Regions from separate parts of the Metabacillus hrfriensis genome, predicted to be linked through region 2. Evidence: riboswitches for the same ligand, from Rfam matches in the RefSeq annotation. Region 2 holds a riboswitch; the other holds the start of a gene.
The links. Region 2 has a riboswitch for S-adenosylmethionine ahead of mmuP (S-methylmethionine permease). Riboswitches for the same ligand answer to the same signal wherever they lie in the genome.
Positions count from the first base shown of each region.

Region 1: linked by a shared signal. The riboswitch ahead of fbpA (Fur-regulated basic protein FbpA) and the one ahead of mmuP (S-methylmethionine permease) in region 2 are both predicted to bind S-adenosylmethionine.

Region 1 covers NZ_CP126116.1:1,604,039-1,609,445, reverse strand. The annotation lists gene QLQ22_RS07980 (ABC transporter ATP-binding protein) at 1-424, opposite strand, end outside; gene QLQ22_RS07975 (RNA polymerase sigma factor) at 640-1,161, shown strand; gene QLQ22_RS07970 (LolA family protein) at 1,162-2,067, shown strand; gene fbpA (Fur-regulated basic protein FbpA) at 2,267-2,419, opposite strand; SAM riboswitch class I at 2,521-2,628, opposite strand; gene QLQ22_RS07960 (DUF2325 domain-containing protein) at 2,774-3,061, opposite strand; gene QLQ22_RS07955 (aliphatic sulfonate ABC transporter substrate-binding protein) at 3,400-4,413, shown strand; gene QLQ22_RS07950 (hypothetical protein) at 4,459-4,860, opposite strand; gene QLQ22_RS07945 (aliphatic sulfonate ABC transporter substrate-binding protein) at 4,931-5,407, opposite strand, start outside.
Region 2 covers NZ_CP126116.1:5,001,328-5,006,734, forward strand. The annotation lists gene mmuM (homocysteine S-methyltransferase) at 1-359, opposite strand, end outside; gene mmuP (S-methylmethionine permease) at 334-1,737, opposite strand; SAM riboswitch class I at 1,818-1,922, opposite strand; gene QLQ22_RS24720 (response regulator transcription factor) at 2,087-2,776, shown strand; gene QLQ22_RS24725 (sensor histidine kinase) at 2,773-3,777, shown strand; gene QLQ22_RS24730 (ABC transporter ATP-binding protein) at 3,879-4,640, shown strand; gene QLQ22_RS24735 (ABC transporter permease) at 4,630-5,407, shown strand, end outside.

The DNA of each region.
Region 1 (5,407 bases), 1.7 Mb from region 2:
GCTGGCGCATACCAAGAGAATATGTTTTTACCTTTTGATGCATCGCATGCTGAAGTCCCACAAGTTCAATGACTTCGTTTCTGCGTTTTTCTGAAATATCTTTTACAGCCATTCGTTCATAATGACGGATGTTTTTTAATCCGCTCATATATTTGTAAAACTCCGGGTTCTCAACGATTGCGCCAATCTCGCTCATCGCTTCCTTGAAGGAATCATCGAGATTATGGCCATTGATGATGACATTCCCGCCAGTGCGGTTAATCAGACTGACAATCATTCGGATGATTGTTGTTTTTCCGGCTCCATTAGGGCCAAGCAGTCCAAAGATCTCTCCTTTTTCTACTTGAAAGCTGACATCATCCACGATTGTTTTTTTGCCGATCTTCTTTGTCAGAGACTGCACTTCAAGTGCATACTGCGTCATGATTTAAAACCTCTTTTCTTTCTGTCGATTTATGTATTCAATTGTAATACGAACCATCAGGGAAAAAGTTTCCATTATCATAAAATAATTTCATTTGGACACGCTTTCCTTTGTTATAATGACAGAGGTTTGGATTTTTTATGATTTATTTTACATATTTTTGAAACTAATCGTAATATGAGACGTCAATTCAGTATGGAAAAAGGGTGGGAAGATTGGAAACAGTAAATGTTGAAAAGCTGATTGAAGCGCACCGTCCCAGAATGGAGAAAACCATCAGGAAGTTAATCAAGAATTCTTCTCTAGTCGACGACATCCTTCAAGATGCTTCAATTAAAATCTTTCGGTACTTTTCAGACAAAGAGAAAGAATATCCTGAAAATATCGAAGCTTGGATTACGATTCTGTCAAAAAACACAACCTATGACCATTTACGAAAAATGAAACGAAATCAGGACACTGTACAGCATGTGAGTGAAGAATACAAGCACAACATCAGCATCAACACCGAAACACCTGAACGGGCATTTCTGTCGAAAGAAATGATCGGCGAGGTTAAAGAAGTTTTTCAGACACTTGATCAAGAAACAAAGAATATTCTCATCTTAAGAAATCAAGGCCGTTCATACGAAGAAATAGCCGCAAGCCTTAAAATTTCACTTGCAAAAGTAAAGACAAGAGTATTTAGGGGCCGCAAGAAATTAATGGACGCTCTTAAAAGTAAGGGGGTGCTATAAATGAACTGCGAAAAATGCCAGGAAAAAATTCTTATCTTTGATCAGCTGTCAGAGCCGGAACAGGATGCCCTGCTTGAGCACATTGAAGAATGCGAAGAATGCTCAGAATCCTTTGAACAATTTCTGCAGCTTGAAGAAGCTCTGGACATCATTCTCGAAGATAAAGAGGTCATGCTTCCTCAAAAGAAAAAGCAACAGCCACTTCCATATAAATACTTAAAACGCGCAGCACTCATTTGTGCATCCCTCTTCATTCTTTGTCTTGCAGCCTGGAACACACCTCCTGTCAAAGCAGCGATAGAAAGAGCGCTCAATGAGTTAATCAGAGACAAGTTTTTAGAAATGGACAAACCATTGGAGCATAAGGATGAGGATAAAAAGAAGAAGGAAACAGAGCTGATTATTTATATTGTTTTTGATGATAGCAGTAAGCAGTACGTTTCAGGAAGAAAAGAAAGACGGGAATATGAGAACGGGAATGTGACAGTTGTAAATGGAAAGTTCCAGAAAAGTTACGATAAAGAAGAGAACACATTTACTATTACTGAACTGCTTTTAACAGCTTCTCAAGTTACACAAGATATTCTGAAAGAATTAGATCCTGATCAGATAAAGAGTTTAGGGGAAACGACGATCGCCGGACGAAAGGCAGACCGTTATCAAATTACCTATAGTGCTGATAGGACCGTTGAGTTCTGGTTTGATAAAGAAACAGGATATGTGGTGAAAGAAATGCTTGTGGCTGAGGGGAAAGCAATCGATGATCAGCCTAAAGTCATCCAGTTTGAAGTAAAGGAATATGAAAAAAATCATGGATTATTTAAACTTGAACCGCCTGAAGGTGCAGAAATCATTGAAGAGTTCAATAGTCCGATTGAGGAAACAGATGAAGGAAGCGAGCAGTAAAGATTAATAATATCTCGGGTTCAAACCTGTTCAAAAGGCTGAATCAAAAGGCCGTTTTAAAAACGACACTTTTGATTCAGCTTTTTTCTTTGTATGATTTAAGTGGTTTTGGTTTGTATGATAGTTATTTCTATCACAGCTGAGGTAAGCTGCCAGTCTGCCAGGGTGACCAAAAGTTAGACTTTTGGAACACTCTCATTTAATTTTGCACTTTTAAAATCCGCTTGAATTCCTCCTCAAGCTCCGTTAAAGTCAGCTCAAATAAATGTAAATCATTCTTCTTATAAATACCGTTGCTAAGCAGTTTGCCGATGAGATGTTTTTTTCTTTTTTCAATAGCCTGACGAATCATGTTTCCCAATTCAGACACCCCTTTTTCTTAATATAAGGGGGAATAAATAATACCCCCTTCTGATTACAAAGAAGAGGGTTCATTTAAAATGAACGTGCCCCTTCTCATCTTCCAAGCACTGAAGCTTGATGGATTTAGCACAGTCTTCACACGTAGAAGCTGCTGCTGAGACTTCATCGGGCCATTCCCTCCGCCTCTCTTGATAAGAAGAATTTCTATTAGACCATAGTGTCCCCACAAAAATAACCCATACCTATTGGTATGAGCTTTCGGTCGACCGATCAGCGATTTTTCTGATTTTATTTTAATACTAATTAATCCTATGTGTCAAGTTGGTTTTAATGCATAATTAGACTACGCTGTCATGATTTTTTTCAATTCACAGGATATGGAGGTCCATGAGCGTTTCGAGAAAAAAACAGGAATCGCCTTCTCCTGAGCCTTTCTTTTTACAATCGTGGAGAGATTGTGATTGATGTAATCGGTGAGTATGAGTACCACCTCCACTTTGCATGGAATTTCTTTGACGGTCATCTTGGGTTTTCTTCCGTCCAGATGAGAAATCACCTTTACCCCTTCCTGCGCAAGTCTCGCCACGATGGGCTCGATGCGATCCCCGCCTGCAATCAGCAAATACTTCATAACAGCATCCTCCTTTTGTATAGACGAAGAGGCTTTCATTCTGTGAGAAAAATAAACAGGAACGAAAGCCTCCAGCAGTCTGGTCGACGTTTTCAGTTATTGTTATTATTTTACTCCGAATATTCTGATTTATCAATGTGATTTGAAAATAAATCACACTTGACAAATCGGAATAGTAAGTATTAACATGGATATATATTCATACATAAGCCGATCTGTCAACCGAAGGCCCTGTCTAGCAGCATCTTTATGCTGTTAGATAGGGCCTTTCCTGTTTCAGCGGAGAAAAGGAAGTGAAAATGGGTTACTATTTCAACATATCTTCTAGGGGGATGAATATGAAAAGAACGAATCGTTTTACTGGGTACTTGATTTTCTTTATGCTGCTCACCGTTCTTTCTGGGTGCGGGTCTAAATCAGCTGGTTCAATAGAGAACAGCGAATCAAAGAAAGAGGGTATAACGGTCAATATCGGTATTCAGCAAAGCATCTGGCCTATTTTGCTTGCAAAGCATAAAGGCTGGTTTGAGGAAGAATTCAATAAGGCTGGCGCAAAAGTTAAATGGGTCGAATTTCAAAGCGGCCCCTCCTATTTTGAAGCCATTGCATCAGGAAGGATTGATTTTGGGAGGGTCGGCAATATTCCGGTCCTATCCGGCCAGGGTGCTGATATTCCGTTTAAAGAAATCGCATCAGCAAGCACCGGAGAAAAAGGGGATGCTATTCTTGTCCATAAAGATAGCCCTATTCAAAAACCAGAGGATTTAAAGGGAAAAAAAGTAGCGGTTGCCAAAGGAAGCAGCGCATTTGGATTGCTGTACCGCTTCCTTGAAAAGGAAGGCATGGATCCATCTGAAATACAGATCATTCAGCTTCAGCCTGATGAAGCGCAGGCTGCTTTTGAAACGAATAAAGTAGACGCCTGGGCGATTTGGGAGCCTTATCAGTCCATCCAAGTTGTAAAAAATGAAGCAAGAGTTCTCTCGAACGGAAAAGCGATCGGCACCTTCAGCCCTGGCTTTCAAATCGTACGCACTCAATTTGCTGATGAACATCCTGAACTTGTTGAGCTTTATCTGAAAGTTTCAGAAAAAGCAACGAGATGGCAAAATGAAAACAAAGAAGAAGCAATTGCGATTTATTCTGAACTTAAGAAAACGGATAAAGAAGTGATCCGAAAAGTTCTTGAAAACTCCGTGCCTGCAAACACACCGATCGATGAGAGCATCATAAATGAACAGCAAAGCACTGCTGATCTTCTGCTCGAACTCGGAGGACTGAAAAAAGAACTGAACGTCTCGGAAGTAGTGGATAATTCATTCATTGAAAAAGTATTAAAGGAATATGAGTAAGCCTATATGAAAAATGAAACCCTCCTTTAACTTCAAGGAGGGCCTTTATCTGCTTTCTTCTATAATAATTGTTTCATGAAAACGGCTAATCAGACGCATGATCTTTTCCGGAATGTCTTCATTCTCCTCTGCAGGTGAAAACACAGGCATCAGCAGCTTTCCTTTGAAAATCTCAGCAGGTAAAGCTTCAAGGATGGATTGCATCGCATAAAAAGAAGGCAGGAACTGTTTTGGAACCGCGAGTATGACGACTCTTGAGGAGTTTATTCCATCTATTAAATGACGGAATTTCGGATGACCGGACTGGGGGTTAAAAAGAACATCCGGGTGAAAATCACAAAGATAAACTGATTTTGCCCTGCATCCTTTTTCAGCCAAATTGGTCCAGAACGATTTCATCTTCCGCTCACCTATCAAAGGGCCAATAACAAACAAAAGATCCTTCATTTGTTTCCCTCCATTTATATAGAAAAAAGAGGATGCTGATAAAAGCATACTCTCATTTCCCGCATTCATCTTATTTCAAGGCTTCTTCAATGTAGCGATTCTCAATGACTTCAGAGGTATCAAGTTTTTTATGAATACCTCCTGCTTCAAAAAGAAAATCAGCTTGATCCTGGTGCGCTTTTTTAAATTCATCTGTTGCAGGAGATAAGATAGGTTCAGAATTTTTCAGGACAGTTGAAATAATGTCTACGTCCACTCCTTCTGCATCTGCTATTTCCTGCGATACTTCATCTAGATTTTCAGTAAAGTGCTTTCTGACCTCTTCATATGTTTTCAGAAAGAGAACAGTCAGTTCCGGATGCTCTTCCGTAAAACCTGTACGTGCAATCAGAAAGCCTGGGGCATTGATATTTAAGTCTGCCCCACTGACGAGGACATCCGCTCCTGTTTGAAATACGGCCGTCGTCACGTATGGCTCCCATGTAGACCATGCATCAATTGAGCCATTATCGAGCGCTGGCCGCGCTTCATCCGGCTGAAGCTGAAC
Region 2 (5,407 bases):
AATGGCTTTGGTCTAATAGCTTCCATTTCTTCCTTCCAAAAATCATCTCTTGCTTTTCTTGAAATCACCACTGTTTTTTTTATTAATTGCACAGCTTCTTCTTCTTCGATTCCCCGCTTCAAGAAACCATCGATTGTTGCTTGATAGCTGGCCGTAATTGCACAGTCCGCTCCCGCACGGAAATAGTCTGAATGAACCTGATAAATCACTTCGGGGTTTTCCAGTAATATTCGGGCAGACCAAAGGGGATCGTCTAAATCACAGCCATGCTGCTCGAGTTCTGTAGCAAGTGCCCCATCAAGGATCATGACGGAATAGTCACTTAAAATGGTTTCAATTGGATTGAGTTTCTGCTGCATATCCTTCTCCTCTTTTCTTAATAAAATGTGTTGCATAATAGCTTCCATAGCAAAACAAAATAAATGAAATGCCGCAATAGAGGGCAATTCGCTGTGCAGGATCAAATGCGATTCCAACCAAAGATGCTAAACACAGCACAAAAGATGCAATCGGCACCAGGGGATAGAAAGGTGTCCGGTAAACCAGGTCCTTTATCGAATGTCCTTGTTTTATATATTGTCTGCGAAAGAAAAACTGTGACACGCTAATACTCATCCATACGGCAACCACGGCTAAACCTGAAATGGAGACAAGGACTATATATACTGTATCTGGCGCAATAACACTTGAGAACAAAGCCAGGGTGCCGCCAAGCATACTGAAAATCACTGCATATATAGGCACACCGCGCTTTGACACTCTTGCAAAAATAGGTGATATGGTTTTCTTATCTGAAAGTGACCAGAGCATTCTGGAAGCAGCATACAGGCCTGAGTTTGCTGCAGACAAAATGGCTGTTAAGATCACGAAATTCATGATATCTGCTGCATAAGGAATACCAATTCGTTCAAATACAGAAACAAAGGGGCTTTTTAAAACTCCTGAATCTGATGCAGGCAGCAGTGCAGATAAAACAACAATGGTTCCAACAAAAAAGATAATCAATCTCCATAATGTTGTCCGAATCGCCATTGGAATTGTTTTTTCCGGATTGACTGTTTCTCCAGCTGCAACCCCTATTAATTCCGTTCCCGAATAGGCAAAATTCACAGCAAGCATCGTCATAATAACGGCAAATGCACCATTTGGAAATAATCCTTCATTTGTGAGATTCGTAAAGAACGGAGCTGAATTGGAATCCGTCAGAGGAATAAAACCTACAATTGCTGCTCCACCCAAAAGAATAAAAATCACTATGGCAGCGACTTTAATCGCTGCAAACCAAAATTCAGATTCCGCGAAAAACTTAACCGTCACAGCATTTAATGCAAAGATTATCAACGCAAACACCGCACTCCAAATCCAGACGTTAATAGATGGAAACCACCTCTGCATCAGCAGCCCCGCTGCCGTGAATTCTGAACCTAACGCAACCGTCCAAGTCAGCCAATACAGCCAGGCTACAGTATATCCTGTCCCTGGACCAATATATTTAGCGGCATAGCTATGAAAAGCGCCTGTCTCCGGCATATGGACGGCTAATTCCCCCAAACAAAGCATAACGAGATAAACGACCAGGGCACCCACAAGATACGACAGGATCGTCCCAAACGCTCCTGCCTGTTGAATCGTATAACCCGTGCTTAAGAATAAACCTGTCCCAATTACACCTCCAAGAGATAACATGACTAAATGACGAGATTGCATTTTCCTTTGAAATTGCTGCTTAGCTTCCATTTTTACTCCCCTTTTTTCACATCCAAAAAAATGAAAAACGCACTCTTTAAAAAGAGTGCGTTACTGACAAATAAAAGGCACGCTTATCTATCAGGTCAATTCACCCGCTGGAGTTAGCACAGTATCTTAATAGACCTGCTGCTGAGGTTTCAAAGGGCCAGTCCCTCCACCTCTCTGGATAAGAAATTATTTTTTTACTACAATAGCAATCTATTGAATCAATGTCAAGATTAGTATGAATATTCCGTTCACTTATGTATTCTGACATCTTGTCAAGCCCATCTATAGCACACAGAATTGTTTTCCTATACAATAATTGTAAAAGAAACCTTATAGTGTGGTGAAACTCATGTTTAAACTTCTATTAATTGAAGATGATTTAACCCTGTTTAATGAAATCAAAGAACGATTAAATCAGTGGTCTTATGATGTTTATGGCATTACAGATTTTAATAAAGTCATGCAGGAATTCTCAGCCGTAAAGCCAGATTTGGTCATCATTGATATTCAGCTGCCGAAGTTTGACGGCTTTCATTGGTGCCGGATGATCCGGTCGCATTCGAATGTGCCGATCATTTTTCTCTCCTCGCGGGATCATCCGACTGATATGGTCATGTCTATGCAGCTTGGTGCTGATGATTTTGTTCAAAAGCCCTTTCACTTTGATGTGCTGATTGCGAAAATCCAGGCCATTCTCCGCCGTGTTTATAACTACAATACAGAGCAAGTAAGTCTGAAAACATGGTGCAATGCTGCGGTTGATTATGAGCGAAATACGGTTACGAACGAAACCGGTTCCGTTGAACTGACAAAGAATGAAATGTTCATTCTTAAACTATTGATTGAACAAAAAAACAAAATTGTCAGCAGGGACAAGCTCATGAACAGCCTGTGGGATGATAAACGCTTCATAAGCGATAATACGTTAACAGTGAATGTCAATCGCCTGCGAAAACGGCTGGATGAAATTGGTCTTGGTCAATTTATTGAGACAAAAGTAGGCCAGGGATATCTTGCGGCAGAAGAGGAAATGGTATGATTCTCCGTTTCTTAAAAGAGCGCCGGAGCTGGATTCTGTTCTTTATTATCATTCATTTTTTTATTCTATTTATCGCTTTCATTGACTCAGCCATTCCAGTGCAGTCAGTCCTGTATATTGTTTTTCTTTCCATGATCGCTTTTATTATCTTCTTATCTGTTCGGTACAACAAAGAAACTGCTTTTTATAAAAGTCTGGCAGATCGGGAAAACAACCTTGATATATCAAGCATTCCAGCTCCGGAAAGCCCGTTTGAACAATTGGTTGAAAAGACGCTCAGCGAACAGGCGCAGTCCCTGAAAAAAGATGCTTTGCACAACAGAATTTCGCTTGAACAGGAAAAAGATGAACTGTTATCGTGGATTCATGAAGTGAAGACCCCGCTCACTGCCATGCATTTAATGATCGAACGCATGGAAGACGATGTGATGAAAACTCATTTGACGTATGAGTGGCTGCGGATTCACCTTTTGCTTGACCAGCAGCTGCATCAAAAACGAATTCCGTTTATTGAAAATGATTTATACATTGAAACGGTTGATTTGGAAAGCGTGATTTTCAGTGAAATTAAAACACTTCAGGCATGGTGTATTCAAAAAGGGATTGGTTTTGACATTCAGCTTGATCAAAAGGAAGTCCTTAGTGATGCGAAATGGCTTGCCTTTATTATTAGACAAATCTTAACGAATGCAGTGAAATACAGCGTGGCGTCTGACATTATCATAAAATGCTGGAAGCAGGGTGATCAAGTAAGAGTTCAGGTGAAAGACTCCGGCCGGGGCATTGATCCAAAGGACCTGCCCCGCATATTCGATAAAGGCTTCACATCGACCATAAACCATCATGATCATGCTGCTACAGGAATGGGGCTGTATCTGGCTAAAAAAGCAGCTATACCGCTGCTGATTGATATTCACGTACAGTCTATTATCCACACAGAAACAGCATTTACGTTAATTTTCCCAAAAAGAAATGACTTTGCAGCCGTCATTAGCGTGTGACAAGAATGTCACATGCTTTTCTATTTTGTTCGCACAATAAAAGGAAAAGGACCTTTCTTCTTTTTATAATTAAGCTATCGAATTAAGAGGAGGAAGCAAGTATGGCGATATTAGAAGCATCAAAGCTCCATAAAAGCTACGGAAATAAATTGAATAAACAGGAAGTCCTTAAAGGAATTGACCTTACGATACAAGAAGGCGAATTTGTGAGCATTATGGGTGCGTCCGGCTCAGGGAAAACAACGCTGCTGAATGTTCTATCTTCAATTGATAAAGTGAGCGGCGGGACCATCCAAATTGAACACAAAGAAATGACGGGCATGAAGGAAAAAGAGCTTGCTGAATTCAGAAAGCATCATCTCGGATTTATTTTTCAGGATTATAACCTTCTGGACACACTGACAGTAAAAGAAAATATTCTGCTGCCGCTTTCCATTTCAAAGGTTCCTAAAAAAGAAGCGGATCAGAAATTTCATGCATTAGCAAATGAGCTCGGCATCTACGAGTTAAAAGATAAGTATCCGAATGAAATTTCCGGGGGACAGAAGCAGCGTACTTCTGCAGCACGTGCCTTTATTCATGAGCCAAGCATCATTTTTGCCGATGAACCAACAGGCGCGCTTGATTCTAAATCCGCTGCTGACCTGCTGAATAAGTTGACCGAACTTAATGAAAAAAGAAAAGCTACCATTGTCATGGTCACGCATGATCCTGCTGCGGCAAGCTACTGCAGCAGAGTCATCTTTATAAAAGACGGACAAATCTACACACAATTGAACAAAGGGGAGCAAACAAGACAGGCTTTCTTTAAAGACATCATGAAAACGCAAGGCGTTCTGGGCGGTGTTCAGGATGAACGTTAATCAACTGATCATAAAAAACCTGAAAAAAAATATAAAGAACTACTTTCTCTATATTTTTGCCCTCATTTTCAGCGTTGCGCTTTATTTTGCTTTTGTCACTCTGCAATATGATCCTTCCATGGACGCGGTAAAGGGTTCTATCAAAGGCGGCGCCGCCATCCGGGCTGCATCTGTCCTGCTGATTGCCATCGTGACGATCTTTTTGCTCTACGCCAATAACATTTTCATTAAACGCCGCAGCAAAGAGATTGGGCTGTTTCAGCTGATCGGCATGACAAAGCATAAGATTTTCCGCATTTTAACGGCAGAAAACTTTCTGCTGTACTTTGGATCTTTAGTCCTTGGTATTTTCACAGGATTTGCGGCATCAAAACTGGTGATGATGATCTTATTCAAAATTACTGGCGTGGATGACGTAGCTAAACTCCACTTTTCCACCCAGGCGTTCATTCAGACACTGATTGTCTTTATCGTCATTTACCTTCTCATCATGCTGATAAACTATCTGTTTATTAAAAGACAGAGCATCCTCTCACTGTTCAGAGTGCTCTCATCAGCAGAAGAGAAAGTAAAAAAGATGTCCTTTTTCGAAATGGCCATTGGCATTTTGGGCATCATTATGATTGCGGCCGGGTATTATATTTCCTCTAAGCTTTTTGGAGGAGACTTTAAATCCATGATAGCTTTATATGGCGCCATGCTGTTTATTCTTGGTTCTGTCATCCTTGGAACCTATCTTTTTTACAAAGGGTCCGTCAGCTTTATTT